Regions from separate parts of the Roseibium sp. QJM3NY_11 genome, predicted to be linked through region 2. Evidence: riboswitches for the same ligand, from Rfam matches in the RefSeq annotation. Region 2 holds a riboswitch; the other holds the start of a gene.

Region 1 (14,338 bases), 2.3 Mb from region 2:
GCCGGTGCAGATCCGGATAGTCGTTGAGAATTGCGCAATACCGGTCTCCGAACGAAAGATGTGCGTAGAGCCTGGGGATGCGGCCCTGTGCGCGCAGGAACTCGGCGGTCCGGTCCAGAAGAAGCGCGTATTCCTCCTCGATCTCCGACAGGTCGTCGGCGGGAAGCAGATTGTCTATCGCCAGAAATCCGTCTTCCTCGAAGGATCTCAACTGGTCTTCGGTCAGTGTGTGCTCCGTCATGTCATCAATCCCCGTATGTCTGTTTGCGCGGAATGTCTCCCGTGCCGGAACAGGCAGTTCGTAACCGCATCCTGCGCCACCTCTTTGAAAAGCACGCGTCCGATCCGGCTTCGATTGCCATTTCAGATTCTGTGTGCTTCTTAAGATGATGGCGAACGGGTCATGCAAAAAGGCGATAAACGCTGAACCCAAGTTAATCCATGTGTTAAGTTATGGCCAATCTTCCTCCCCTTCGACTCCTGTTGACGTTCGATGCGGTCTGCCGGCTTGGTTCGATGCAGCGGGCCGCGCAGTCGCTCAATGTGACACCGCCGGCGGTCACGCAGGCGATCCGCGCGCTCGAACAGGAGATCGGGGTTTGCCTGCTGGATCGCAGCGCCAAGCCGGCCGTGCCGACGGAAGCCGGCGAGAGGATCTCAAGAGCGGTGCGGAACGGATTTGCCCTGATCGAGGATACGATTGCCGAAACACGTCATGCGGCCGGAGTGTCGGACCATCAGCTCACGCTGTGCTGCACGCTCGGTTTCGCCACCTACTGGTTGATGCCGAGGCTTTCCGATTTCTATGCGCGTCATCCGGACATAACCGTCAACGTGCAGGCGCCTCCCTCGGACCAGCCCGTTCTGTCCACGGGGCTCGATGTCGCTTTTCGCTACGGGCGCGGCGACTGGACGGACGGCAGGACCTGGAAACTGTTCGACGAGCGCGCTTGCCCGGTCGCAAGGCCCGATGTCATCGCCGAGGCACGGAAGGCGGGCGAACTGGAAGAGGCGGTGCTGATCGATGTCCGGCTGGGGTCCCCGCACCTGTGGGATTCCTGGTCCGATTATTTTGCACAGAGACAGATCAGGCGCAGCGGCCGGCCCGGTCATACCTTCGACAACTACGTGCAGGCGGTTCAGGCTGCGCATGACGGGAGAGGGGTCATGCTCGGATGGCAGTCGATCACGAGAAAACTGGTCGACGACGGAGCCCTGGCGGCGTGGCCCGGAGGCGTGCATGACTTCGGAACGGCCTATTTCGTGACCTGCTCCCACGGAGCGCTGAAGAAAAAGGCAGCGAAGGCCTTCGTCGACTGGGTCAGGCGGCAGCCGGCGCACTGACGCCGGTTGCCGCCCTTTTTCTCAACAGGCCGGTCTCAGTTGACCGTGATCCAGCGCAGCATCAGGAAGTTGTCTGCGCGCTGGGTCAGGTCGATGTTCGACTTCGAGCCCCACAGAAGCGGCTGGATGTGCAGCGGCACATAGACCACGTCGTCACGGACAATCGTTGCGACCTCGTCCAGCATGGCCTGGCGTTTCTCCGGATCGATTTCCCGCTGGATCTGCGGCAACAGCGCGTCGACCTTCGAATTGGAATAGCCGCCGAAATTCCAGCTGCCGAGCTTCTTCTCGTCGTTCTTGGATGTAACCAGGAACCGGACCGGATGCTCGGCGTCGAACGTGCCCGGCGACCAGCCGAGAAGATACATGTCGAAATTGCCCGCCCGCAGTTCCGGCCAGTAGTTGCGCACCGGCATCGCGTTCAGTTTTGCTTTCATGCCCGCCTGCGCAAGCATGGCGGCCATGGCCTTGCACAGGGCTTCGTCATTGATGTAGCGGTCGTTGGGGCAGGACAGTCCGAAGGAAAAACCGTCCGGATAGCCTGCTTCCGAGAGCAACGCCCGGGCGCCTTCCGGATCGTGGCCGATACGCGCGCTCGCCGCCTTGCTGTAGCCCTTCATCTGCGGGCTGACGAGCTGGCTGGCGACCTCGGCATTGCCGCGCATGATCTTGTCGACCAGTGCTTCCGCATTGATCGCCTTCTGGACCGCGGTGCGCACCTTCACATCCTGGAACGGGTTCGTTCCGGCGGTTTCGCCGGATGACTTCAAGGCGTCGTGGCTGTGGCCGAAGCCGAGCATGATCACGCGCGCCTCGATGCCCTGATGCAGGGCGAAACCGTCCTGGTTCCGGATGCGGTCGACATCCTGCACCGGCACGGGATTGATCAGGTCGACCTGACCGCTCAACAGGCCGGCGACGGCGGTGGCGGGGTTGGCAATCGGAAGGAACGTTGCCTTGGTGAGATTGTGCTCCGGCTGATCCCACCAGCCGTCATAGGCTTCCAGGACCGTCTCGACGCCCGGTTCCCGCGCGGCCAGCCTGAAAGGGCCGGTGCCGTTGGCATTGAGGGTGGCGTGGGTTTCCGTGTCCTTTGCCGGCAGTGCGGCACCGTTGGCCTCGGCCCAGTCCTTGTCCAGGATCATGAAATTGGCGATCGAGTCCGGGAAGATCGGATCCGGGGCATGTGTCAGGAAATCGACCGTGTAGTCGTCGACCACCCTGACTTCCTTGACCGGAGCGAACCAGGAACTCACGTCCGACGCTTCGGAAGAGGCGCGCTGGTAGGAGAACAACACGTCTTCGGCGGTGAAATCGGCACCGTCATGAAACTTGACGCCCTCGCGCAGGTGAAAGCGCCAACCGTCGCCGCCGAGCGGTTCCCAGCTTGCCGCCAGAGAGGGCGCGATCGCCATGTCCTTGTCGCGCCGGACCAGGCCTTCATAGACGTTGTTCAAAAACCCGAGCACCGGAGCGGAGCTGACGGCATGGGGATCCATTGTCTGCGGATCCGTCGGCGAGGACCAGCGCAATTCGGCGGCGGATGCGAGCGTCACGGATGACAGAAGGGCCGCGGTAAGTGTGACAACCGCCGCAAGGCTCTGGATCCAGTGGCAGGACTGTTTCATGAATATCCCCATGGTTCATGGTCTTGTTCGTCTCAATCAAGCCTATGGCATTTGCAGGAAAAAGAAAAACCGGACCCGCATGCGGGCCCGGATCTGTTTTCAATTCACCGTGAGCGACCGGATCAGGCCTTGCCGGCGACCATCAGTGCGAAGGACTGATTGAGGGCGACTTCCTTCAGCCGGTCGAAACGGCCCGAAGCGCCGCCGTGTCCGGCCTCCATGTTGGTCTTCAGCAACACAAGGCTGTCGCCGGTCTGGGTGGCGCGCAGTTTTGCGACCCACTTTGCCGGCTCCCAATAGGTCACGCGCGGATCGGTAAGGCCGGCGACGGCAAAGATCGCGGGATAGGCTTTCGCCGCGACATTGTCGTAGGGCGAATAGGACGCAATGTACTCATATGCGGCCTTGTCGGTGATCGGGTTGCCCCATTCGGGCCATTCCGGCGGTGTCAGCGGCAGCGTGTCGTCCAGCATGGTGGAGAGAACGTCGACAAAGGGAACCTCGGCGATCAGACCGCCGAATTTCTCCGGCGCGAGATTGGCAATGGCCCCCATCAGCATGCCGCCGGCGGAGCCGCCATGGGCGACGATCTTGTCGTGTGAGGAGAGCTTTTCCGCAACAAGGTGATCTGCGGCGGCAATGAAGTCCGTGAAGGTGTTCTTCTTGTGCTCCCGGCGGCCGTCCTTGTACCAGCGAAAGCCCTTGTCCTTGCCACCACGGATATGGGCAATCGCATAGACGAAACCCCGGTCGACCAGGGACAGGGCGTTGGTGTTGAAGCTGGCCGGCACCGTGATGCCATAAGAACCGTAGCCGTAAAGCAGCAGGGGGGCGGACCCGTCCAGCTCGGTGTCCTTGTGATAGAGGATCGACACAGGCACGGTTTCCCCGTCCGCGGCAGGGGCCATCACGCGGCGGGTGACATAGTCCGAGACCTTGTGGCCGGACGGCACTTCCTGTTCCTTTTTCAAGACCCGTTCGCGGGTGTCGACGTTGTAGTCGTAGGTCCGAGACGGCGTCGTCATCGAGGAATAGGAAATCCGGATGGTCGAGGTGTCGAACTCGTAGCCGCCCCCCATGCCGAGGGAATAGGCTTCCTCGTCGAAGGCGATCTCGTGTTCGATATTGTCGGCCAGGCGGCGGATCACGATCCGGGGCAGGCCGTCCTCGCGCTCCAGGCGGGTCATGAAGGTCTTGTAGACACAGTGGGACAGGACCAGGCAGCCTGGCTTGTGCGGCACGAGGTCGGTCCAGTTGTCGCGTCCGGGACTGGCCTTCGGCGCTGTGACGATCTTGAAGTCTTCCGCATCGCCCGCGTTGGTGAGGATGTAGAAGGTGTCGCCGTGATCGTCGATGGAATACTCGATGCCGGTCTCGCGCGGGGCGATTTGCACCGGCTCGGCAGTCGGGTCGTTCGCGGGGATCGTCCAGACCTCGGACGTTTCATGGTCGTGAATGTCGATGACGATGGTGTCGCCGGACTGGGTCTTGCCGACCCCCATGAAGAACCCGGCGTCCTGTTCCTCGAAAACCAGTTGATCCGTGGACGGGTCGGTGCCGATCTCGTGACGGAACAGTTTCGACGGCCGGTGATTGTCATCAAGGCGGATGTAGAAAACATATCGGCTGTCGGCGGAAAAGACGCCGCCGCCGCCGGTGTCCTCGATGCGGTCGCTCAGGTCCTTGCCGGTGTCGATGTCGCGGACCTGCAGGGTATAGAATTCCGAGCCCTTGTCGTCATAGGCCCAGGCGAGCAGCTTGTGATCGGGCGACTGGCCGGCGCCGCCCAGCTTGAAATAGGCCTTGCCCTCGGCTTCCCTGTCGCCGTGCAGCAGGAGCGTTTCCTTGCCGCCGTCGCGGGGCGTGCGGAAGAAGATCGGCTGCTGGCCGCCGGTCTCGTATTTCAGGCCGTAGGCATAGGGGCCGTCCGGTAAGGGCACCGAACTGTCGTCTTCCTTGATGCGGCCGCGCATCTCGGAAAAGAGCTGTTCCTGCAGATCCTTCGTGTGCGCCATCTGCGCATCCTGGTAGGCGTTCTCGGCATCGAGGTAGGCTTCGATGTCATCGGCCAAAGCTGCGCGGCCGTCGCGCATGACCTCCTGCCAGTTGTCGGCGCGCAGCCAGGCGTAGTCGTCCTGGCGCTCGATGCCGTGGGTCTTGAGGGTGACGGGGCGCGCTTCGGCGCGCGGGGGAAGTGAGTTTTTTGTCATGGCTCCGCAGGTAGGAGTTTTGACCCGGGAAGGCAAGAGGACAGTGTTGCCAAGAGGACCAGGCGGACGGCACGACGGCGACATGCCTGAACGCAATCCTCGCGCATTGACAGGCACGGGGCAATTCGCCACAAAGATCGACATGGTTTCCGAATCCGGCGTCCCCGGATCGGGATTAAAAGGGAACACGGTGCGGCGTAGCCATCAGGCACCAAAACCGTGACTGCCCCCGCAACTGTGAGCGGTGAGCGAACCTGGAAACGCCACTGGGGAGACCCGGGAAGGACCAGGAAAGCGTCGACCCGCAAGTCAGGAGACCTGCCATTTCATCTTTAACCTCAACCCGGGCGGGGTGTCCCGGAGGAGCGAGTGACATGGCCTATCAGCCCGCGCTGACACAGATTGACATTCGGTTTCCTGCCGCCCCGCATCTTCGCGGAGGGCGACATGAACCGGACACGCACGACATATCCTTCAATCCGATCCCTAATCGCGGCGGCTGCTAGCCGTCTTGGCAATCGCGCGGCCAGGACAATGCGCCCGAACGGCTGTGCCGGCGGCCTTGCGCATTATGATAGTAGTAATGTAATAACATTACGAATCTCTGCCGCCGTGGACACCCGTGTGCCGGAGGCGCGCAGGTGCGCGGTGCCGGATATCCCGGTGCCGGACCGTCATGGAAGAACCGGCAGGGGCACAGACTGATGACCACCGACAAACACAGGATCTTCGTGTGCACATCATGCCGTCACAAGGGCGGCGATTGCCGTCCCGGTCATGACCTCATCGCGAAACTTCAGGAAGCGCTGAAGGGGGCGGCGCCTCTGGTCGCGGACGGCTTCGAAGTGTCCGGGATCGCCTGCATGGCCGGATGCTCAAGGCCCTGCACGGTGGCTTACCGGGCCAGTGAAAAGGCGACCTATCTGTTCGGGGACATCGATCCCCAGACGGATATCGACGACCTCGTGGCCTTCGCCGAACAGTACCGTTCCCTGGATGATGGCTGGTGCACGTCCGGGGACCGGCCGGGCAAACTGCGCCGGACCGCGCTTGCCCGCATTCCCGCGGCGATGATCGCGACGGAAACCGAGATGGCGGACCCGTCATGAGCGGCTGTCATTTGTCTGTGCGCGGTGTCAGCTGGCAACCGGGTCGGGGCGATCCGCTCCTCAACCGGGTCAGTTTCGAGCTCGAAAGGGGCGAAGTCCTGGGGATCGCCGGCGCCAACGGGGCGGGAAAATCGACCCTGTTGCGTCTGCTGTACCGGTTTCACAGGCCGGTGGAGGGGACCGTCTGTCTGGACGGACACGATATCTGGTCCTTGTCGGCGCGCGAGGCCGCGCGCAAGGTTGCTGCCGTTTTGCAGGAACAGCCCACCGACTTCGCCCTGTCGGTACGCGAAATTGTGGCCCTTGGCCGCAGACCGCACGGCGCCGGATTTTCCCGCGGCGGGCGGCGGGACGTCGACATTGTCGAGGGGGCTCTGGAGCGCATGGGCCTTGCCGATCTGGCGGGGCGGTCGATGGGGACCCTGTCCGGCGGTGAGCGACAAAGGGTGATGGTTGCGCGTGCTCTCGCACAGGAGCCGCAACTGCTCATTCTGGATGAGCCGACAAATCACCTCGACATCCGTCATCAGCTCGAAATCGTGGCCCTGCTTGCCGGTCTCGACATAACAGTCGTCACCAGCCTGCATGACCTCAATCTGGCAGCGCAGGTCTGCGACCGGATCCTGCTCCTGCACCGGGGCATCCAGGTCGCCCACGGCAGGCCGGACGAGGTCCTGACATCAGAGCATATCGAAAAGGCCTATGCGGTGAAGGTCCATCGCAGGGACTGCGATCCCGGTGGCCGGGCCCATCTGACATTTCATCTTTGAACTTTGGAGAAAACACATGAAACGACTGCTTTTGTGCCTGACTGCCGTCCTTTTTACCGGGTCTGCATACGCTGAAACAACCGTCAGAAGCTGCGATCGGGAAGTCTCGTTCGACACGCCGCCCCGTGCCGCGGTTTCAAACGACGTCAATCTGACCGAGATGATGCTCGTTCTCGGCCTGCGCGACCGCATGGTCGGCTATACCGGCATCTCGGGCTGGAAAACCCTGGATGAGGAAATGCGGTCGGGCATCGCCGAACTGCCGGAGTTGTCGGCGCGGTATCCGAGCAAGGAAGTTCTCATCGGGGCGGACGCGGATTTCTATTTCGCAGGCTGGAACTACGGCATGAAGGTCGGCGGCGAGGTGACACCGGAAACGCTGGCACCGTTCGGCATCAAGGTCTACGAACTCACCGAATCCTGCATCCATGTCGGCGGCAAAGCCAAAGTCTCCATGGATGACATGTATGCGGATCTGCTCAATCTGGGGAAGATTTTCGGCGTCGAGGATACAGCCCATGATCTGGTCGCCGCCTACAAGCTCGAACTGGACCGGATCACGGCCCCGCTGAAGGATGCGGAGCGGGTACGCGTCTTCGTCTATGACAGCGGTGAGGACAAGCCGTTCACTGCCGGACGCTATGCCATGCCGACAGCGCTCATCGAGGCTGCGGGCGGGGTCAACGTGCTGGACGGTTTCGAGAAGAGCTGGGCCAGGATCGACTGGGAGACCGTCATCGACAGCGACCCGGCAGTGGTGGTGATCGTGAACTACGGCAATGTCACGGCAGAAGAGAAGCGGGATTTCATGCGGTCAAATCCGGCGCTTGCCGGGATCGATGCGGTCAGGAACGACCGCTTCGTCACCCTTGACTATGTCGAGGCGACGCCCGGCCCGCGCAACATCGGGGCCGTCCGGAAACTTGTCGAGGCCTTTGCGGGTGAGTGAGGCCTTGCAGACGGCACGCAACGGATCGGCACAAGGACACGACGACAACGGCCCGGGAGCGGAGGGGAGGCGGGGCGCGATGGCGCCCGCCGTTTCGCTCGGTCTTGTCCTGTTGGCGGCGTCCGTGATCGCCGGTGTCACGGTCGGGGCCGTGTCCGTTTCGGCCGAGACGGTTCTCGGCGTGATCGCCAACAAGCTCTGGCCCGGTCTCGTGGCCGTGGACTGGTCGCCCGGCCGGGAAGCGATTGTCTGGGACGTCCGGCTGCCACGGACCCTGCTGGCCGGCCTGGTCGGGGCGGGGCTTGCCGTCGTGGGAGCAGCGCTTCAGGCGATCACGCGCAATCCGCTTGCCGATCCGCACCTGCTCGGCATTTCCTCGGGCGGCGCCGCCGGGGCAATCCTGGCACTGCTCCACACGGGATTGTTCCTGGGATTGCTGACGGTGCCATTGATGGCTTTCGCCGGCGCGCTTGCGGCCACACTGGCGGTCCTCGGCGTCACGCGTTTTGCGTCCGCTACCAGCGCTGACAAGCTTGTTCTGGCGGGGGTCGCGGTGTCCTTCGTCATCATGGCGTTCGCGAACGTCCTGATCTTTCTTGGCGATCCACGCGCAACCCACACGGTGGTCTTCTGGATGCTGGGCGGTCTGGGGCTGGCCCAGTGGAGCCATCTGCTGTATCCGCTCGCCGCTCTGGCCGTGGCAACCCCGTATCTCTATCTGAAAGCCGTCGATCTCAATGCGATGACCATCGGCGACGAGACCGCAGCAACACTGGGCATCGCCGTTGCACGGTTCCGTCTGACCGTGTTTGTCGTCGGTGCGATGGTCACGGGTGTCATGGTCGCCTTTTCCGGCATTATCGGCTTTGTCGGTCTGATGATCCCGCATATCGCCAGATACCTTGTCGGCGGAAATTACGAGCGGGTGCTCGTCGTCTCGTTGCTCCTGGGCGCCATTTTCCTGATCTGGGCCGATATTCTGGCACGCACGCTGATGGCGCCGGAAGACATGCCGATCGGCATCGTCACCGGCCTGATCGGCGGGCTGTTCTTCATTGTCCTGCTGCGATCGAAGGCCGGCGGCGGCCGCTGAAGAGAATGAACACGATCACGGCCATGTTCAGGAAGTTCCAGGCGATGCCGTTGAAGAACGCGGCCTCGTAGGAGCCGGTCAGGTCGTAAATCCAGCCGGACAGCCAACCGCCGAGGGCCATGCCGAGAATGGTCGCCATGATGACCAGTCCGACCCGCTGCCCGGCTTCCCTGGCCGGCAGGTATTCCCGCACGATCACCGCATAGCTCGGCACGATACCGCCCTGGGAAAGACCGAATACCAGCGAGACCAGATAGAGGGAGGCCAGGCCGTTGAACGGGATATAGAGAAACAGAGCGGCGCATTGCAGGACGGAGCCGATCAGCAGTGTCTTGACGCCGCCGATCTTGTCCGCGACGTAACCTGAGGCCAGCCGGCTGATCACGCCGGCGCCGGTCATGAGAGCGAGCATGTCCGCTCCCGGCGCGATGCCGAACCCGAGATCGACGCAGTAGGCGACGATATGGACCTGGGGCATGGACATGGCGACACAGCAAGCAAGCCCTGCCAGCACCAGCAGCCATTGCAGGGCGGCCGGGGGAAGTCCCGTGGATTCAGCGCCGAACGGGCGGGCACCGGCGCCGGCCGACAGCGCGCCTTCCGGCGGCGGGCGGCGCAGGATCAGTGCCAGCGGCACCATCGTGACAAGACAGGCCACCGCGATCACGAGATAGGTCTCGCGCCAGTCGGCCGTTGCCAGGTTCCACTGGATGAAGGACGGCCAGAGCACGCCGGCGAGATAGTTGCCGCAAGCGGCGCAGCCGACCGCCAGTCCCCGGCGCTTCACGAACCAGTGGGAGATGTCGGCGATCAGCGGACCGAAGGTCGCCGCCGTGCCGAGGCCGACCAGCACGCCCTGGGCGAGCGAGAACATCCAGACATCGCCCGATAGGGCGGCGAGCGCGAAGCCCGCGCTCAGGGCGAAGGCCGATCCGATGACCGGCGGGACGATGCCGAACCGGTCGACGAAGCGCCCGAGCAGATAGTTTCCGGCGGCAAATCCGAGCATGGTGGCGGTGTAAGGCAGGGAGGCGTCCGCCCGGTCGATGCCGAAATCCGCCTGCACCGCCGGCAACACCACGACGACCGCCCACATGCCCGCGCCGCCGATGGTGCTCAACAGAATGCAGACAGCCAGGCGGAACCAGGCATAGGGGCCGTCCTGTATGTATGGATCGGGCACGGCGGCGATGGACATCGGTCTGCTTCCGGGGAATGACGATCTGTCCTGCCTAACAGCTCCCGCCGGCCCAAACCAACAAATATCCTTGAAGCTATTGAACAGTTTTAGGAATGAATGACCTCGGCACCGCCCGGAATGGGGTGCCCGCGCTCGCGGGCAGGCCGGGCGGGCCGAATGGTCGGAATGCTCAGAACGGATCAGGCGGCAGTTGCGGCGAGCCCTTTCAGGGTGTCGGCCACGAAGGCACTCAAAGATCGGGTCGGGTGGCCGATCACCTCCTCAAGGTCGGAGGAATTCGTTTCGAGTTCGCCCTGCGCCGCGCCCCTGTCGGCATCGGCAACCACCCTGGCGAAGCCTTCTGGAAGTCCGGCCTGCTGAAGAACATCCGCATAGGCCGTTTCCGGCAGGTTTTTGAAGGGAATGTCCCGGCCGGTCCGGGACGACAACTCGGCGGCGAGTTCGGCAAGGGTGAAGGAAGGCCGGCCACCCAGCTCAAGGGCACGGGTGGTCCGGTCCTCGCCGGTGAGGACGCGGGCGGCCGCTTCCGCATAATCCTCGCGTGCGGCAGCCGAGAACCTGCCGTCGCCGCTGGCTCCGACGACGGCGCCATGGGCAAGGGCGCCGGCAATGGTGCCGGCGAAATTCTCAAGATACCAGCCGTTGCGAAGGAGGGCGTGGGCAATGCCGCTGTCCGCGAGGAGCTGTTCCGTGACAGCGTGCTCGCTCGCGAGGATCAGGCTGGAACGGGAAACGTTCAAGATGCTGGTATAGGCGATGAACCCGACGCCGGCCTCACCGGCGGCCTCGATGACCGCGGTATGCTGGGGGACGCGGCTGCCGATGTCCGATCCGGAGATCAGCAACAGGGTGTCGACACCTTCAAGGGCCGTCCGCAGCGTTGCCGGCTCGTCATAGTCGGCCTTCACGACGCTGATCCGGCTGCTCGCGAGATCTTCCGCTTTCGACGGCGTGCGCACGAGCGCGCGCACCGGGGTGTCGGTCAGTTTTGCCAAATGCTTCAGAACAAGGCGGCCCAACTGGCCGTTGGCTCCGGTGACTGCGATCATCTCGTTTCTCCTTGGTTTCAACTGCGATGTTTCCATCGGACATCCGTGATGTAGACGAGATGCTTTCTTTTTGTTAGTACCTACAAAAAGGTTAGTTTTGATTTTGAGCCGAGGTGAGACCTTGAGAGACGACGGGACGGAAAAAACGGATATGTCCGGTGACGGCGTGGCCCTGTCCGACAAGTTGAGGCGCGGTGCGCTGTTCAGTCAGGGGTGTCCGTCGCGGGAGATCCTGAAGCATCTGACCAGCCGTTGGGGCGTGCTTGTGCTGATGGCACTGCTGGAGCGCGATCACAGGTTTTCCGACCTGCGCCGGAAGGTTGACGGGGTCAGCGAGAAAATGCTGGCACAGACACTGCAGACCCTTGAAGCGGATGGCTTCGTCAATCGTCATTCGTATCCGGTGGTTCCTCCCCGTGTCTCCTACAGTCTGTCTCCCATCGGACAGGAGGTGGCGGTCAAGGTCCGGGACTTCGCCGATTGGATCGAAGTCAATATCGGCCGGATCCTGACGGCAAGGGGAGACGCCTCGCAGGCGCGCGCGGAAGCGGCCGGTGCCGGGACTATCCGGCAGCCTTGAGAGTGGACGCCTGCGCGCCGGCACCCAACAGACAGGTTTCGCTGGCGGCGTCCATCGGCACCATGAGTTCCACCGTCATGCCCTCGACCACCGCGTCCTGCACGGAGGCGAGCTGACCGAGCAGGGACGTGATCTTCAGACGGCTGCCGTCCGGTCCCAGAACCTCGACGGGGACAAAGATCGGAATATTCTCCCGGAAGCTCTCGTCGAGCCCGTCCAGCAGGCCGCTTTCGCGCGCCTGCTCCAGAAGTTCCGCCAGTTCCGGATCTTCCGCGGCTTCCCGGTAGAGCCGCGCGGCGAAGATCGGTGCGGCTTCCTCCCAGTTTAGGATGCGGTCCCGGAAAGCCTGCGACAGGAAGATCCTGAACAGGTTCGGCGGCTCGTTCCGGTCTTCGTGAAACCCGGACAGAAAGAGGTTTCCGGGCTGGTTGCGGCGCAGGATCGTCCAGCGCTTGTCGAGCACATAGGCGGGAAACGGCCAATGGGCGAGCAGGCGTGTCTCGATCAGGTCAAGTGCCTCGACGATGTCGGGCGAATCCTGAGCGCGGCATCTGTAGGGGCTGGCGAAGCCCGCGGCTTCATAAAGCACCTGTGCGCGCGCGACCGGAAGGGCAAGCTCGCGCTCAATACGCTGGACCATGTAGCGGCTTGGGCTGGCACGCCCTGTTTCCAGAAAGGACACATGTCGCTGGGTCGATCCAAGCCGGTCCGCCAGTCCCGCCTGAGAGAGGCCGCGTTCGCGGCGCAAGGACTTCAAATTGCTGCCGAATGTCATCAGACCGTCCATGTTATTCCCGGCAAGGGAATTGCCGGGGACATGAAATTATCTAGGGTCCGTACCGTTCCCGCGCAACCGACACCCCGGAGAGACCTATGACGACCTGGATCCTTGCCGTTCTTGTTCTTTACTTCTGCCAGATCTATCTGAGCGCAGCGCTCTATCTGCCGGCGGAGGGCCTGTTCCGCCACGCGGGCGGACGCGATGTCTTGCCCGACAAGGGCAAATTCACCGCCCGCTCGGACAAGGCGCTGGTCAACATGAAGGAGAACCTGCCGTTTTTCCTGGTGCCTGCGGTGCTTGCCTGCGTCCTGCCGGAAACGGACATGGACCTCGCAGTGATCGGGGCGCAGGCTTTCTTTTTCGGCCGTCTTGCCTATGTGCCGCTTTATCTCAGCGGCATCCCGGGTCCGCGGTCGATTGCCTATGGCATCGCACTGGCAGGGACGATCCTGATGGCCTGGGCCCTGGTACCGGCCTGAGCCGATTGAGCGCAAGATCGGCTAGCGGGTATACTGGTCGACGATCTGCCAATAACGCGGATCGCGCCAGACCTGCGAGACAGCGGCGGCCAGCCGGGAGCTTATCTTCGGATCCAGGTCCCGGTTGGCGACCAGCCACAGGATGCCATGGCTGACCGGTGCGCCGACCACGAGGTCTTCCGGATCGTACCCCTGTTGCTGGAACATGTACCGCGCCCGTATGGACATGGTGTACCAGGCGTCGATACGGCCGGCACGGAGCATCGAACTCATCTGGTCCGCCGAGGAGATCTCCTCGAGATTTCCAAGTCCGGACCGTTTCAGAATTCGGCTGCGCAGGCTGCCCAGATGGACGCCGATGACCTTGTTGTTCTCGATGGCCTCCTCGATCGTGTCCAGAGGCCGGTCCAGGGTCACGAAAGAGCTCTGGGTATAGAGAAGAGGGGCGATGTACCGGAATTTTTCTTTTCTGCTTGCGGAGTAGGCGGCCGTGAACAGCAGCGATCCGGGCGTGGTCTCCGCAAGCACCTGCGCCCGCTTCCAGGGAGCGTAGCGGACCTCGATCTCCAGACCGGCTTCCTCGGCGACCAGTTCCATCAATTCGACGGAAATACCCTTGTGCTGCTTGTCGATGGACAGTGGCGGCAGGTAGCCGGTGAAGGCAACCAGGCGCGTTGCCGTTTCAGCCCGAAGCGGGCTCGCGACAAGGAACCCCAGACAGAGCAACAGCGCGGGTGCTCGGAATATTCGTAGAAAAGACAAGCACATCTCCCGATGAAGAAATCATTCTTATCGGCAATAATGCTTATGTAATGTAACTGAATTCTGAATCACTACGCCGGGATGCCAATAAAAAGGCAAAAACGGTCTGTGTGGTGGCTGCTTTGTCAAAATTTCTATCAGGGGTTGTTTTTTCGGGGTTATTCGGCCTCGTTTTTCCCTACGGGCTTTCTGCCGCCGTGCACGAAATTCATGGCATGGCCGTTCATGCAATACCGCAGGCCGGTCGGCGGCGGCCCGTCGGGGAAAACATGCCCCAGATGGGCGTCGCAGCTGTTGCAGCGGATCTCCGTGCGCACCATGCCGTGGGACGAATCCTCCAGTTCGCGGATGGCATCGGGCTCCACGCTCTGAAAGAAGCTCGG
Region 2 (14,338 bases):
CAGGATGCACCCCTCGACCCACCAGTAAACCTGCAGCGTGATGCCTGCGCTTCCCTTGTGATAGATTAGGAAACCGGGATAATCCTGCGACCGCTCGACGTTTATGTCCTCAAGACGCGCTGCCGCCAGGCTGCACGCTTGCGCCAGATCGCCGGCCTCCATGGCCATGCCGAGGTCACTCAACCCGTAAACCTTGAACGTGTATGGCGGACAGGACCAATGGCCGAGCACGGCCACGGACCGCGGCAGATACCGGATGGCGTTGCTCTCGTTTTCAGACCTGTCCATGAGTCCTGTCCTGGCTGTGGTCCGTGTGCCGGACCGGACCCTGTCAGAACGTCAGCGCACGTCGAGGAAGCCGATGATCCTGCGAACGTCCTTGAGCACCGGCTCGGCGATCTCGGAGGCCTTTTCCGCACCGTCCTTCAGGACGGTATCGATCTCTGCCCGGTCCTCCTTGAGACGGCGCATTTCGTCTGTCATCGGAGACAATTTGGCCACGGCCAGGTCGGACAGCGCCGGCTTGAAGGCGGAGAACTGCTGGCCGCCGAACTCGCGGAGCACCTCTTCCTTGGTGGTGCCGCTGAGCGCCGCATAGATGCCGACGAGATTGTCCGCTTCCGGCCGGCCTTCCAGACCGTCCGTCTCGCCCGGCAGGGCATCCGGATCGGTCTTGGCCTTCTTGATCTTCTTGGAGATGGTATCGGCGTCGTCGGTCAGATTGATGCGCGACAGGTCGGACGGATCCGACTTGGACATCTTCTTGGTGCCGTCACGCAGGGACATGATCCGGGTGGCCGGTCCGGCGATCATCGGCTCGGTCATCGGGAAATACAGAAATTCCGGAAGCTCCGGTGACGGGGACGGGTTGGGCACACCGATACCCAGTTCCTTGATCCGCCCGGCGAAGTCGTTGTTGAACTTGGCGGCGATGTCACGGGTCAGTTCCAGGTGCTGTTTCTGGTCGTCGCCGACCGGCACGTGGGTTCCGCGATAGGCCAGGATGTCCGCGGCCATCAGGTTCGGATAGGCGAACAGTCCGACGGAAGCGTTTTCCCGGTTCTTGCCGGCCTTTTCCTTGAACTGGGTCATCCGGCTGAGCCAGCCCATGCGCGCGACGCAATTGAAGATCCAGGCCAGCTCCATGTGCTCGCGCACCTGGGACTGGTTGAAGATGATGGATTTCTTCGGATCGATTCCGGCAGCCATATAGGCGGCGGTCACTTCCCTTGTGGCGTTGGTCAGTTCCTGCGGGTCCGGAAACCCGGCCGTGATGGCATGGGCATCGACGACGCAGAAAATGGTCGGCATCTGGTCCTGCAGCGGAACCCAGCGCGACACCGCGCCCAGGTAGTTGCCAAGGTGGAGATTGCCGGTCGGCTGAACGCCGGAAAAGACACGGGGCTGGAACGCCGTCATCTGAAATCCCTTTATTGGTGCGGCCGGTTGGAAGGGCGCTTATGAACATTCGGGCGCGCCGGGTGTAAGCCTGCGCCGTCCGCCATGCAAGCCGGAAACACCTCGAACCTGCGTTTCACGCTCAGGTGTTGCGCCGTGTCAACGCTTTGACCATGCCCAGAAGGTCCGAGCCGCCGCTGAGCTGGGTGAACAGGGCGAACACGGCCATGCCGGTCAGAACCAGCGCGCACAGGCTGGCAACCCGGACAAGAAGCCAGGCGTCCGACAGGGAGGGCGCCAAATACTGCGCCGCGAAATGCACGATCAGTCCCATCAGCAGACTGGCCAGAAGCACCAGCAGGAGCCTGCGCAGAAGCTTGAAATCGGGCACGAAATGGCCACGTCGCCACAAGAAGACAATCAGGAGGCCGGTGTTCATCCAGCCGGCAATCGTGGTCGCCAGCGCGATGCCGACGTGTTTCAGCTCCGGAAACAGCGCAATCGACAGGCCGACATTCACAATCATGGCGACGATGGCAAAGATCATCGGCGTCCTGGTGTCTTCGCGGGCGAAATAGCCCGGTGAAAAGACCTTGTTGAGCACAAAGGCCGGCAAGCCGAATGCGAAGGCGGTCAGAGCCGCCGCCGTGCCCTCCACGGCGGCGGCATCGAAGCGCACACGCTGAAACAGGACCGAGACGATTTCATCGGGTATCACGGCCAGGGCGACCGCGGCCGGCAATGTCAGGACCAGGGAAAATTCCAGCGCCCGGTTGAGGCTGTGCTGGTAGGCCGCCGTCTGGCCCGCACGCAATTGCCGCGTCAGGCTGGGCAGCAGCACCACACCGATGGCGATGCCGATGACCCCGAGCGGCAACTGATACAGCCTGTCGGCATAGTAAAGCAGCGCGTTGGCGCCTTCCTGGAGCGAGGCGATGATCTGACCGACCGCGATGTTGATCTGGGTGACCCCGCCGGCAATCACACCGGGAAATCCGAGAACAAGCAGGCGCCTGGCCGATTTGGTATAGCGGGGACGGTAGACCGGGATGCGGAAACCCAGCCGTTTCAGGTCGATGATAACCACAGTGAGCTGCACGATGCCGCCGATGGTTACACCGACGGCCAGAATGACCCCCAGCGTCATGTCCGCCTCGACACCCCCCAGGAGCACACCGCCCAGAACAAGGCTCATCACGACATTCAGCATCACCGGGGCGAACGCCGCCGCCGCGAACCGGTTGTAGGTGTTCAGGATGCCGCCGACAAAGGCCAGCAGCGACATGAAGATGAGATAGGGGAAGGCGATCCGCGACATCAGCACGGTCAGGTCGTATTTGGCCGGATCCTCCACGAAGCCCGGGGCCAGCGCCCAGACGACGCCGGGCATGAAGATCTGGGCCAGGGCCGTGAGGGCCAGGAGGCAGAACAGCAGGGCGGCACCGATCTCGCCGGCGAAACGCCGCGCGCCGTCCTCGCCCTGTTCCTCCACCGCACGTCCGAACAAGGGAATGAATGCCGAGTTGAAAGCGCCCTCGGCGAACAGGCGCCGGAACAGGTTGGGCAGCCGGAATGCGACCACGAAGGCATCGGCCACGGGGCCGGCACCGACAGCGGCGGCCAGCAGAACGTCGCGCACGAAACCAAGCAGACGGCTGAGCAGGGTCGCGCCGCCGACCGTTGCGAAATTGCGGACTAGACTCATTCCGGCAGGGCTCCAGAGAGAGAAAATTCTGTTGTCAGGACACGGACCGCGAGATCTTCCGGGAAACAGGTGCGGCCGGATCCAGTTCCACGTGTCCTTCGACGGCGGCTGACAGCCGCTCGCGGATGATTTCCTGACGCCCGATATTGGCGATTTTCTGACCGGTCAGATCGGTGACGTAAAAAACGTCGACCACTTTCTCGCCGAATGTCGAGATATGAGCCGAGCCGATGTTGAGATTGAGTGTGGCGATGGAGCGCGTGAGATCATACAGCAGACCGGGCCTGTCCAGGCCGGAGATCTCCAGAACCGTGTAGTCGTCCGAAAGCGCATTGTTGACCAGAACTTCCGTTGCGACCCTGAAGGCTCTCATCCGGCCCTTCATGGCGCTTTTGCGCGACACGGGCTCGGGTGGCTGCTCCTCGCCGCGCAATGTGGTTTCGATCAGCCGGGCGATCCGTTCGCCGCGCCGCTGCTCGTCCTCGTCCCCCGGCAACTCCCGCCGGATGAAGATCGTGTCGAGGGCAAAACCGTCGGTGGTCGTGTCGATTTGCGCGTCCACGATATTGGCTCCGGTGGAATAGCAGGCCCCGGCAATGATCGACAGCAGTCTGGGATGGTCCGGCGCCATTATGGTGAGTTCGGTCACGCCTTCGAATGCGCGCGGGATCACCTGAAACGCCAGACGTTTGCCGTCCTTGTCGGATGCGTGCAGAAGCTCGGCGTGGCTCAGCAGCCGGTCCGGTTCCGTGCGCAGCCAGTAGGCGGCATAATGACGGCTTTGGTAGGCCTTGCGGTCTTTTTCCGGCCAGTGGCCGATGCGGCCGTCGAGCTCTTCCTTGGCCAGTGCGATGGTCTGGCTGTGGGACATCTTGGTGTGACCGCCGGACAGATGCGGTTCGGTCGCATAATAGAGCGTGCGCAGCAACTGGCCCTTCCAGCCGTTGAAGACCCCCGGCCCGACAGCGCGGATGTCGGCAACAGTCAGGATCAGCAGAAGTTTCAGCCGTTCCAGGGACTGCACCGTCTGGGCGAAATCCGTGATGGTCTTGCGGTCCGACAGGTCGCGCGACTGGGCGATGGTGCTCATGTCCAGATGATGGGCGATCAGCCAGGCGACGGTTTCCGTCTCCGCATCGTTCAGGCCGAAGCGGGGGCAGATCTTGCGCGCGACCCTGGCGCCGGCGACCGAGTGGTCTTCCGGGCGGCCCTTGGCGATGTCATGCAGGAACATGGCCACGTAAAGCAGCTTGCGGTTCTGCAGGGTCAGGATGAGGTCCGTCGCCAGCGGATGATTGTCGCCCGAATTGCCCCGCTCGATTTCGGCAAGAACGCCGATGGAGCGGATCAGGTGCTCGTCGACCGTATAGTGGTGATACATGTTGAACTGCATCATCGCGACGACCTTGCCGAATTCCGGGACAAAGCGGCCCAAGAGCCCGGTTTCGTTCATCTTGCGCAGGGTCTTTTCCGGCGCGTGCCGGGACGTCAGGATCGACAGGAACAGCCGGTTGGCTTCCGGGTCGGCACGCAGATCCGAATCGACCAGTTTCAGGGAATGCCGCATCAGTCGGGTCAGGCGGGGATGCATGTTGTAGTCATGCTTGTCCGCGATCTGGAACACGCGCAGAAGATCGGTCGGATCGGTCTCGAACACCTTTTCGGAGACGGCATTGAGCCGGTTGTTCTCGACAACGAACGCGGCCGCCCCTTCAACGGGTTTCGCGGTGCCGGACAGGCGTCCGCCGCGCAGGCGCCGCATCATGCCCGTCAGGCCCTTGCCGCGCGGTTCCTTGACGTGCTCCTCTTCCAGCGCCGCGCAGATGATCCGGGTCAGGTCGCCGACATCCTTGGCCACGAGGAAGTAGTGCTTCATGAAGCGTTCGACATCCTTCATGCCCGGATGCTGGGTGTAGCCGAGACGGAGCGCGATCTCCCGCTGGACGTCGAAGGACAGGCGCTCCTCCGGCCGGCCGGTGAGGAAATGCAGGTGGCAGCGCACCGCCCACAGAAAGTCCTCGGTCTTTCTGAACCGAGTGTTTTCGGACCGGCTCAGCACACCCTTCCTGACAAGGTCCGACTGGGAGTTGACCCGGTAGTGGTACTTGGCGATCCAGAACAGGGTGTTGAGGTCCCGCAGGCCACCCTTGCCTTCCTTGATATTCGGCTCGACAAGATAGCGCGAGGTGCCTTGCCGGCCGTGGCGGTCGTCCCGCTCCTGGAGTTTGGCCGCAATGAATTCCGAACTGGTGCCCTCGACCACTTCCGCGTCGAAACGCTGCATCAGGTCCTCGAACAGCGCCTTGTCCCCCCAGATGTACCGGGCTTCCAGCACCGCCGTCCGGATGGTCATGTCGGTTCGGGAGAGGCGGATGCACTCTTCGATATTGCGCGTGGCATGACCGACCTTGAAGCCGAGATCCCAGAGCATGTAGAGGATGTATTCAACGACCTGCTCGCCCCAGGGGGTCTGCTTGTAGGGCAGCACGAACAACAGGTCGATATCGGATCCGGGCGCAAGCGTGCCGCGTCCATAACCGCCCACGGCGGCCACCGACATGCGTTCTGCGGCGGACGGATTCTTGATCCGGTAGACGTGATGCTGGGCGAAATCGTAGATCACCCGGATCAGTTCGTCCTGGACGAAGGACAGCCGGGCCGCGCACAGCAGGCCGCTGCCGTCCTCGTTCAGTCTTTTCTCCGCTGTTTCCCGCGAGGTCCTGACCACATCCTTCAGTTCGCCAAGAACCGCCGCCCGGATTTTCATGTCCGAGCCATCGCCGTCACCGGGTTTCGTGAGCGCGGTCAGACGTTTCCTCAGGTCGTTTGCATCGATCAGTCCGGCAATGTCTTCCTGGGAGAGTTTCATGCTGATCCAGTGGCTTCATCGTCATCGGGCAGGGGTTTGTGGGAGGTTATATAGAGATCATGCTTGAAGGACAGGTAAATCCTTGCAAACCCGCGCCGGTCGACGCGGCCTGGAGTGTTTTCCGGTCACATTGAACCATTCGACAGGAACATGCTCTAGACGTCATCCTTGACGGCGGCGACGCGGAGCTGGTGCAGAAGGGCGGCGAGCGAGCCTTCCGACAGGCCGCCGATCTTGAGCGCGAGCTGATTGGCCAGCTCCGTGGCCTTGGGATCCATGCCGGCGGTGTCGATGGTGACACGTGGGTCGGATAATTCCGCCAGCCGCTGGATTTCTTCCGCCTCGTCCCAGATCACGTTGAAATAGGTGATGATCCTCTGCACCAGGAACCAGGTCGGCTTGCCGCGCTTGCCATGCTCGAGCGCGGACAGATAAGCGCTGGAGACCGAAAGGGCGGCCGCCATTTCCTTCAGCGAGACATCCCGTTTTGCCCTCAGCTCGCGGATCTTTGCTCCAAGCGGTGTCACGGTCCCAGCCTTTTTCTGCGAATGCGGACGTAGAGCGCGCCGGCGCCGCCATGACTGGCATGCGCTTCTTCATATCCGAGTACGACGGAGCGCAGGTCCGGCATCGACAGCCACTGGGGGACCATTCTGCGCAAAACGCCGCGCTCGTCCATATAGGCGTGGTCACTTCCCCCGCCCTTTCCGGTGATCACCAGCACGATCTGGTGCCGGCGCGCCTGGGCCTGGTAGACAAATCCACGCAACCGGTCGTGGGCCTGGTGCTGGGTCAGGCCGTGCAGGTCGATGCGGGCGTCTATGGCCTTCACGCCGCGCACGACCTTGCGCCGGTACCGGTGTTCCAGTTGATGCAGCGGCAGCGGCGCCTTCGGCGGCCTGGTGGCGGAGGGAGCCTTGATCGCCGTTGCCGTTCCAGGCGATTCGACGGTTTTCTCGGGGACCGCATCGCTCGTCTTGGCCAGCGCGTTTTCAAGCTCGCGCGCACGATCGGCATCGAGCGGTGTCAGCGTCCGGGCAACCTTGCCCCACAATTCCCGGTCTTCCGGTGACAGGGACCCCTTTTTTCCACGCCGTGCCATCGGTCAGTCCATCGCCGCCGTGCCGCGTGCGTCCACCGGGTTCGGCACAAGTACCGTGAACCCGGCCGCATGACGGATCTCGCCGGCAATCTCGCCGGCCAAGGTCCCGGAGCCGACAAAGATGTCGCCGCGCGCGGCACCGCGGATCGCCGAACCGGTGTCGTCTGCCACCATCAGGCGCGCGAAGGCCCCGCCGCTGTCGAAATCGTCGAGTTCGGCATCGACAAACACCAGGGTGCCATAGGGGATATGCCCGGGGTCGACCGCCAGGCTGCGGCCGGCGGTCAGCGGCAGGCCCGCGCCTCCGACCGGGCCCTGCTCCGGCCCGACCTCGGTCACTTCGCGAAAGAAAATGTAGGACCGGTTTTCCCTGAAAAGCGCATCGCGCCTGTCCCGATGCCGTGCGAGCCAGGACCTGAGGCCCGACATGGTGAAGTCCTCGGGCGTGCCTTCGCCGCGCTGGACCAGCAGGCGCGCTATCCCGGTATACGGATGGCCGCTCTTGCCGGCATAGCCGACCCGCATGACCGACCCGTCGGTGAGGCGCAGGCGCGCGGATCCCTGGACATGTACCAGAAAGGCGTCGACCGGATCCGCGAGCCAGACGAGTTCGAGGTGCTCGTTGTCCAGCGCCCCGTCCATGATGGCGCCGCGATCCGGCATCTCGGCGAGACCCTCACCCGTTTGGTGGCCCTGTTGGCGGTCCCGTTGGCGACCATGGCTGAGATGATCGGGCCAGTCCGCCGGCCGGTTTGCGTCGGTTACGGTCTCCAGCCCGTCGGGCTTCCTGTGAAGCGGGACCGGAAAATCCGCCGTCCTTTCACGGGATGCCTTCAGTTCCGGCTCGAAATAGCCGGTGACAAACCCCTTCCGGACGATCCGGTACGGTGTAAAGCGGCTTTCGAAGAATTCGCGGGCCGCTTCGGGCCTGTCGCGGCCGGTCTCCCGGGCCTGTTCGCAAAGACTGCCGAGATCTGCGGCTGCCAGGAACGGAAACGCCCCGCCGCCCCCCAGGGCGCCGGGCGTTTCGCAGAAACGCAGGAAGCTGCGCAGAGACTGTGCATGATCATCCCGGATCCAACCCGGGAGATCGGCGAAAGCTGTCTCTTCAAGGTGATCCGGAATCTGCGGGCCTGGCGCCATGGCGGAAGCAGCTCCTGAAAAGCAAAGCGGCGCGGCCACGGCCGCGCACCTTAAAACGGCGGCATGGCGGGAAACGGAACCCGGCCACATCCCGCGCATCCTCGTCAGTCGGCGGATTCGGTCGCGACCAGCTTCCAGTTCGGATCACGCGAGGTAGCGTCCCGGGCAAAGGTCCAGATGTCGATGACTTCGGTCACTTTCGCCGGGTCGCCATCGACGATCTCGCCGGCCTTGTCACGTGTCGCGGAAATCAGCTGGCTGTGGATCTTGACCGTGACCTGGGCTGTCGAGCCCTTGAGGGCCGCTTCGACGATTTCCGCCTTGTCGATGCCCACAAAAGTTGATTCGATCGTTTCACCGCGCTTCTCGCGCTCGTCGATCGCCGAAACGAAGCCCTCGTAGACATCGGGGGATAACAGGTTCTTCAACGCCTTCTTGTCGCCGTCGGCGAAGGCCATCACGATCATTTCGTAGGCCGAGCGCGCGCCTTCCAGGAACGGCTCCGGCTCGAAACTGCGATCGACGGACAGGATCTGCTTCAGCGCGCTGTTGAGCGCGGACCCGGCCGGTGCGACATTGTCGATCACCACTTCGCCGCCCGGTCCGCCGTTTTCGACGGGTTCGGTTTCCTGGCCCGCCTGGTTCGGCAACGGGATCACATTGTCCTGGCCGTTGGCGGACTTGTGGTCATCCTGTTGTTCCGTCTTGGAATAAGGGTCGAAAGGCGGCCGCTCGTTTCCGGTACGCTTGCCCAGCACAGACTTCAGTCTGAACAGGATGAAAACCGCAAGTCCCATGAGGAGGAGGTTCAACGGGTCAAAAATCTCGTTCATTTTAACTTCCGGTTACCCTTCTGAGGTACGCGAGCCGCCCCCTGCTGGTTCGGTGAGCTCTGCCCATCACGCTTTGACTGTCAGGTTCTTATTTAGGGGTCCTTGAACCAGCATCCAGACCCAAGAGCAAGACAGAATATGTGCCAAGTTCGTCTTTCACGAGCACTGCAGCTCGCATTTTTGTGACTGAATGTCTACCTTATGGAAAATAGCCTATCAGACGATGGAGGTCCCGTGGGACTTTATATCATTGCCGCCATTCTTCTTCTGCCCCTGATCGAGATCGCCGTATTCATCTGGATCGGAGGCCTGATCGGGGTCTTTCCGACGATCCTGCTGACCGTGATCACGGCGCTGGCCGGGTCGCTGATGCTGCGCCAGCAGGGCCTGTCCCTGCTCACGCGCATGCAGAAGGAGCTCGACGCCGGCCGCGCCCCCGGCAACGAGGCCATGCAGGGGGCCATGATCGTGCTCGCCAGCATTCTGCTGCTTATTCCGGGGTTTGTGACCGATGCCGTGGGACTGCTGCTGTTCGTCCCTCCGGTTCGCGAGGCGCTGGCGCGGTTCATCATTTCCCGCTCGAATGTGGTCATCGTCAATGGCGGTTCCGGCGCGTACCGGCCCGACGACCACGTCGTCGACCTGGATCAGGAAGACTGGTCGGAAAAAAACGGCGGGCCATCGTCCGGCGACACAACGCAGGCAAGGATCAGTCCCTGGACCGAAGGATCGGACACCACAAAACCCTGACTGGCCAGCCGATTCCGGTCACCAAATCGTGACATCGGACGTATGCGTAATTTTTACCAGTTGAGGGTAGCACTGCTTCCAGAAGGGGCGCCGCGACCGTTCCGACCGGCAGAAAAGGCAGCAGACAATGACCGCTGAGCGCGTCGACTGGGTGGATACGGCCAAGGGCATCTGCATCCTGTTCGTGGTGATGATGCACTCGGTGCTCGGTGTCGAGGCCGCAGCCGGAGAAACCGGCTGGATGAACGCCGTCGTCGCCTATGCCGCACCGTTCCGCATGCCGGACTTCTTCCTGATCTCCGGGCTGTTCCTGTCCAATGTCATCGCCCGCGACTGGAAGCTCTATCTCGATCGCAAGGTCGCGCATTTCGCCTATTTTTACGTGCTCTGGATGACCATCCAGTTCGCAGTGAAGGCTCCGGTGTTCGCCGCCGAGATGGGCGCCGCGGGCGCGCTGGAATTCTATCTTCTCAGCTTCATCCAGCCTTTCGGCACGCTGTGGTTCATCTACATGCTGCCGGTCTTCTTCGTGGTCACCAAGCTGGCCCATGACCGGGGCGTGCCCTGGCAGCTCATGCTTGCGGGCAGCGCCCTGCTGCAATTGGCCCCGATTCACACCGACTGGCTGCTGGTCGACGAATTCGCGTCCCGCTACGTGTTCTTTTACGCCGGTTTCATCTTTGCGCCGCGGATCTTCGCGCTGGCGGCGTGGGCACGGGCGCGCATCGGTGTCAGCCTCGCCTGCCTGCTGGTCTGGAGCCTCGTGAACGGCGGCCTGGTCGCTCTCGGCTGGGAGGCGCTGCCCGGCATCGCCCTTGCCCTGGGTGCGGCCGGCGCCGGCGCGATCATCCTGACGAGCGCGCTCATCGTCACTTCGGGCCGGCTCGAGTTCCTGCGGTATTTCGGCCGGAATTCCATCGTCATCTATCTGGCCTTCTTCTTCCCGATGGGTGTCGCCCGCGTGATCCTGCTGAAGCTCGGCATTCTGGATATCGGAACGGTTTCCCTGATCGTGACGATCGTCGCCTCCGTCAGCCCGATGATCCTGCTCTGGCTCGTCCAGAGGACCGGGTTGGGCTGGTTTCTGTTCCGGCGTCCCCAATGGGCCTACCTGACCGGCACTTACACTGAAAAACGTCAGGCGCAGGCGGCGGAATGAACCGCATTCTTGTCTGCCGGACCTGCAAACAGGAGACCGAAGCGGTCGCCGAAGGCGCACTTGCGGCGTTGAGGAACGCCCTGCTGGAGGCCGCGCTCATTGGTGCCTTCGATGTCGGGACGGTGGACTGCATGGGTGGGTGCGAGCAGCCGGTCTCGCTGGCGTTTCAGGGCGAGGGCCGTGCGACCCTGGTGTTCGCGGGCCTGTCCTTTCCCCAAGACATCGACGACATCGTCGCGACCGGTCGCGCCTGGCTTGTCGCCGAAAACGGCTGGATCGAGGATGCCCGGCCCTGCGGACGCCTGCGCCTGTGTCTCAGGGCAAGGATACCGGCACTTGAAGCCGGTTAGGGCACACGCACCTTCAAGGACGCCTTGAGCGGCTTGTCGCCGACGGCGAGCATCTTGTGATCGTTGGTGTTCAGTGTCACCTCAACCACCGCTTCGCCTTCAGGCAGTGTCGGCAGATGCAGCCAGGGACCATAGTGCCGGGCGACCTTTTCGCCGTTGACATAGACATGGGCGTGGCCCTCTCCGGGAACATGCTCCTGGCTGGCGTGTTCGGGCGCGAAGGTGAAGTTTTCCGTCATGATGTGGAGATTGAAGCCGCTCGCCGGATCCGGCGTGACGGCTATTTTCAATGACGGAGTACCGGGCCCCGCCGGCACGGACACAAGCTCGTCGTGGCTGTGGCCGGACATGTCGTGCCCGGAATGGCCATCAGGCCGGTGTGCGGCAGGCGCATGGGCCTGGTGCGCGGCCGGGTCGCCATGATCGTGTCCGTCGAACGTGACGCCGTAGCCGGCGGCGGTGACAAAGCCGATGCCGCCCCCGAAGATCAGACCGATGACGAAGAGTGAAAGAGACCGTTCCATTCGAATTCCAGTTGTTCAGCCGAAAAGACAACGGGCGGAACGTGACGTCCCGCCCGACCGGTATTCAGTCGCATTTGCGGTCAGGCCGGCTGCGCCGCTTCTGCCCGTACGCCTTCGCGCTGCCAGAAATAGCCGGTGAAACAGCCGAGCAGCAGCCAGGCCGCCATGCCGACGCCAAGGGCACGGCTGGCGAACAGGGCACCGATCTCGGTCGGCACCGGTCCTGTGAACGCCTCCGGCTCGGGTGCGCCGATCACATGGGGAACCAGCAGCAGGACCGCCGCCGTGCCCCAGGCCAGCCAGTTGCGGCCGAAGGCGATCAGCCACAGACCGGCTCCGGCCGTTGCGACCGTGGTCCACCACCAGATCTGGCGCGCGCCGACATCGGCAGCCGCCACCCCCGGCACTTCCGGAGCAAGCGTGAAACCCGGCGCGAAATGGAACGTCACGAAGCCGGCAAGACCCCAGATCAGTCCCGTCCGCGCCGTGATGCTTGCACCGCGCATTTCCGCGATTGCCATGCCGGCGATGAGGATGAAGGCATAGCCGGTGTAGGTCAGCATGGTGAAGACGATGCTCAAGCCATCTCGGACCGCATCGAAGCCGCCAACGTCCTGATGGGCGCTGACCGCCGCGGCGCCGAAATGCACCAGTTCCCCGGTTTCGTAAAGTTCCGCGTGAAGCAGGACCGGCTGTACGAAATAAAGCTGAAGCAGGGCCGCAATCAGACCTGCCGCAGCGCCAGCGAACAGGCCGCTGACGAGAATTCGTATGAGCATTTTAGTGGCACGGAAATCCGGTGGCATGGCGGACATCATGTGCCGCATCATGCAGGGCACCGGCCTGTACATGGCCCGTGATCGAGATGATCGCCACGCCAAGCACCACGGCGAAGGCAAGCGGTACGATCCTGGCGATAGACAGGTTTGATTTGTATGTCTGTGTCGTCATTTTAATATCCTCGTTGCCGTCACACCCGACGGCCGGGTTGGAGTCGATGCCTGGCAGGTCTCCTGGCTCGCGGGTCGTTGCGCTTGACCGGGCCTTCCCTGCAGGTGCCTGCAAGTGGCATGTCCGGCCGGCGCTCTCCGCATACAGTCGCGGGGGCGGCTTCGGCATCCGGAGCCCTGATTGGGTCCACCGTGTCCGAATTCCCTGTTCGTTTCCCGGCACTTTGTGCCGAACGGAAAACCAAGCCCTTGCATAATGGCCTATTTATTTTTTCCGCGAAAGCACAAATCCGACATTTCGGTGTTTTGCTCTGGCGGCCCGGCAGGTCCGGAAACGATTGGCTGCCGCGATAGGCGTGCGCCATTCGGGATTTCTCAACTTTAGGACTTTTCTCCGGAGCGGGCTGCGGGCATGATCCGCGCCATGTCGACGCAAGTAACCGCCCCCGCCCTCACCGCCGACGACCACCTCATTCTGGTCGACGGTTCCACCTTCATTTTCCGCGCCTACCACGCGTTGCCGCCGCTGACGCGCAAGCCGGACGGCCTGCCGGTCGGCGCGGTTTCCGGCTTCTGCAACATGCTGTGGAAGCTGCTGCAGGAGGGTCTGACCCCGGAAAAGGGCGACGAGCCGACCCATTTCGCCGTGATCTTCGACCATTCGGCGCAGACGTTCCGAAACGAGATCTATCCGGAATACAAGGCCCACAGGCCCGATCCGCCGGAGGACCTGGTGCCGCAGTTCGGACTGATCCGGGAGGCGACCCGGGCCTTTTCCGTCCATTGCATCGAGCAGGCGGGCTTCGAGGCCGACGACCTGATCGCGACCTATGCGCGCGACGCCGCGGCGCAGGGCGCACGCGTCACCATCGTCTCCGGCGACAAGGACCTGATGCAGCTGATCGGCCCGAAGGTCGGCATGATCGACACCATGAAGAACAAGATCTTCGGCGAGGCGGAGGTGTTCGAGAAATTCGGCGTCGGCCCGGACAAGGTCATCGAGGTGCAGTCGCTGGCCGGCGACAGCGTCGACAACGTGCCGGGCGTGCCCGGGATCGGTCTGAAGACCGCGGCACTCCTGATCAACGAGTTCGGCGATCTGGAAACCCTGCTTGAGCAGGCCGGCACCATCAAGCAGACCAAGCGGCGCGAGAACCTGATCGAATTCGCCGACCAGGCCCGGATTTCGCGGCAGCTTGTCACCCTGAAGCAGGACGTGCCGGTGGAACTGCCCGCCGCGGCGCTCTCGGTGCGGGACCTGGACGGTCCCAAGGCGGTCGGTTTCCTCAAGACCATGGGGTTCAGCACCCTGACCAAGCGGGTGGCCGAAGCCACCGGCGCCGACGCCGGAAGCGTCGAGCCGGCTGTCTTCCAGGTGCCCGGCTGGGACGTGCCGGACCACAAGGGCCGGATCCTGGAGCACGCGGACAGCGGCGCGGGTCCGGATGCGGCAGCGGACACAGCCCCCGGCAAGGACGGCCTGATGGTGCCGCGGAGCGTGGCCGACGCCCGTGCCGAGACCATCCGGGCGATCCCGGTCGATTCCAGCGCCTAT

What was found. A riboswitch is a leader RNA that binds a small molecule or an ion and turns the genes downstream of it on or off. The one in region 2 is predicted to bind cobalamin.
Positions count from the first base shown of each region.
Region 1: another riboswitch for cobalamin. It lies ahead of AC0VX3_RS11900 (DUF1636 family protein); the one in region 2 lies ahead of AC0VX3_RS01295 (CbtB domain-containing protein).

Region 1 is NZ_CM149660.1:2,589,469-2,603,806, forward strand. Features, by position in the region: gene AC0VX3_RS11880 (phytanoyl-CoA dioxygenase family protein) at 1-241, opposite strand, end outside; gene AC0VX3_RS11885 (LysR substrate-binding domain-containing protein) at 454-1,344, shown strand; gene AC0VX3_RS11890 (ABC transporter substrate-binding protein) at 1,380-2,972, opposite strand; gene AC0VX3_RS11895 (S9 family peptidase) at 3,095-5,182, opposite strand; cobalamin riboswitch at 5,309-5,522, shown strand; gene AC0VX3_RS11900 (DUF1636 family protein) at 5,887-6,291, shown strand; gene AC0VX3_RS11905 (ABC transporter ATP-binding protein) at 6,288-7,061, shown strand; gene AC0VX3_RS11910 (ABC transporter substrate-binding protein) at 7,078-8,010, shown strand; gene AC0VX3_RS11915 (FecCD family ABC transporter permease) at 8,090-9,103, shown strand; gene AC0VX3_RS11920 (MFS transporter) at 9,063-10,301, opposite strand; gene AC0VX3_RS11925 (SDR family oxidoreductase) at 10,484-11,353, opposite strand; gene AC0VX3_RS11930 (winged helix-turn-helix transcriptional regulator) at 11,505-11,933, shown strand; gene AC0VX3_RS11935 (MmyB family transcriptional regulator) at 11,917-12,708, opposite strand; gene AC0VX3_RS11940 (MAPEG family protein) at 12,807-13,193, shown strand; gene AC0VX3_RS11945 (substrate-binding periplasmic protein) at 13,215-13,955, opposite strand; gene msrB (peptide-methionine (R)-S-oxide reductase MsrB) at 14,114-14,338, opposite strand, start outside.
Region 2 is NZ_CM149660.1:287,510-301,847, forward strand. Features, by position in the region: gene AC0VX3_RS01230 (hypothetical protein) at 1-288, opposite strand, end outside; gene trpS (tryptophan--tRNA ligase) at 340-1,419, opposite strand; gene murJ (murein biosynthesis integral membrane protein MurJ) at 1,541-3,103, opposite strand; gene AC0VX3_RS01245 ([protein-PII] uridylyltransferase) at 3,138-5,972, opposite strand; gene AC0VX3_RS01250 (helix-turn-helix domain-containing protein) at 6,128-6,499, opposite strand; gene AC0VX3_RS01255 (Smr/MutS family protein) at 6,496-7,074, opposite strand; gene mltA (murein transglycosylase A) at 7,078-8,217, opposite strand; gene AC0VX3_RS01265 (Tim44/TimA family putative adaptor protein) at 8,322-9,050, opposite strand; gene AC0VX3_RS01270 (FxsA family protein) at 9,285-9,800, shown strand; gene AC0VX3_RS01275 (acyltransferase family protein) at 9,928-10,959, shown strand; gene AC0VX3_RS01280 (DUF1636 family protein) at 10,956-11,309, shown strand; gene AC0VX3_RS01285 (hypothetical protein) at 11,306-11,833, opposite strand; gene AC0VX3_RS01290 (CbtA family protein) at 11,914-12,612, opposite strand; gene AC0VX3_RS01295 (CbtB domain-containing protein) at 12,614-12,784, opposite strand; cobalamin riboswitch at 12,820-13,044, opposite strand; gene polA (DNA polymerase I) at 13,196-14,338, shown strand, end outside.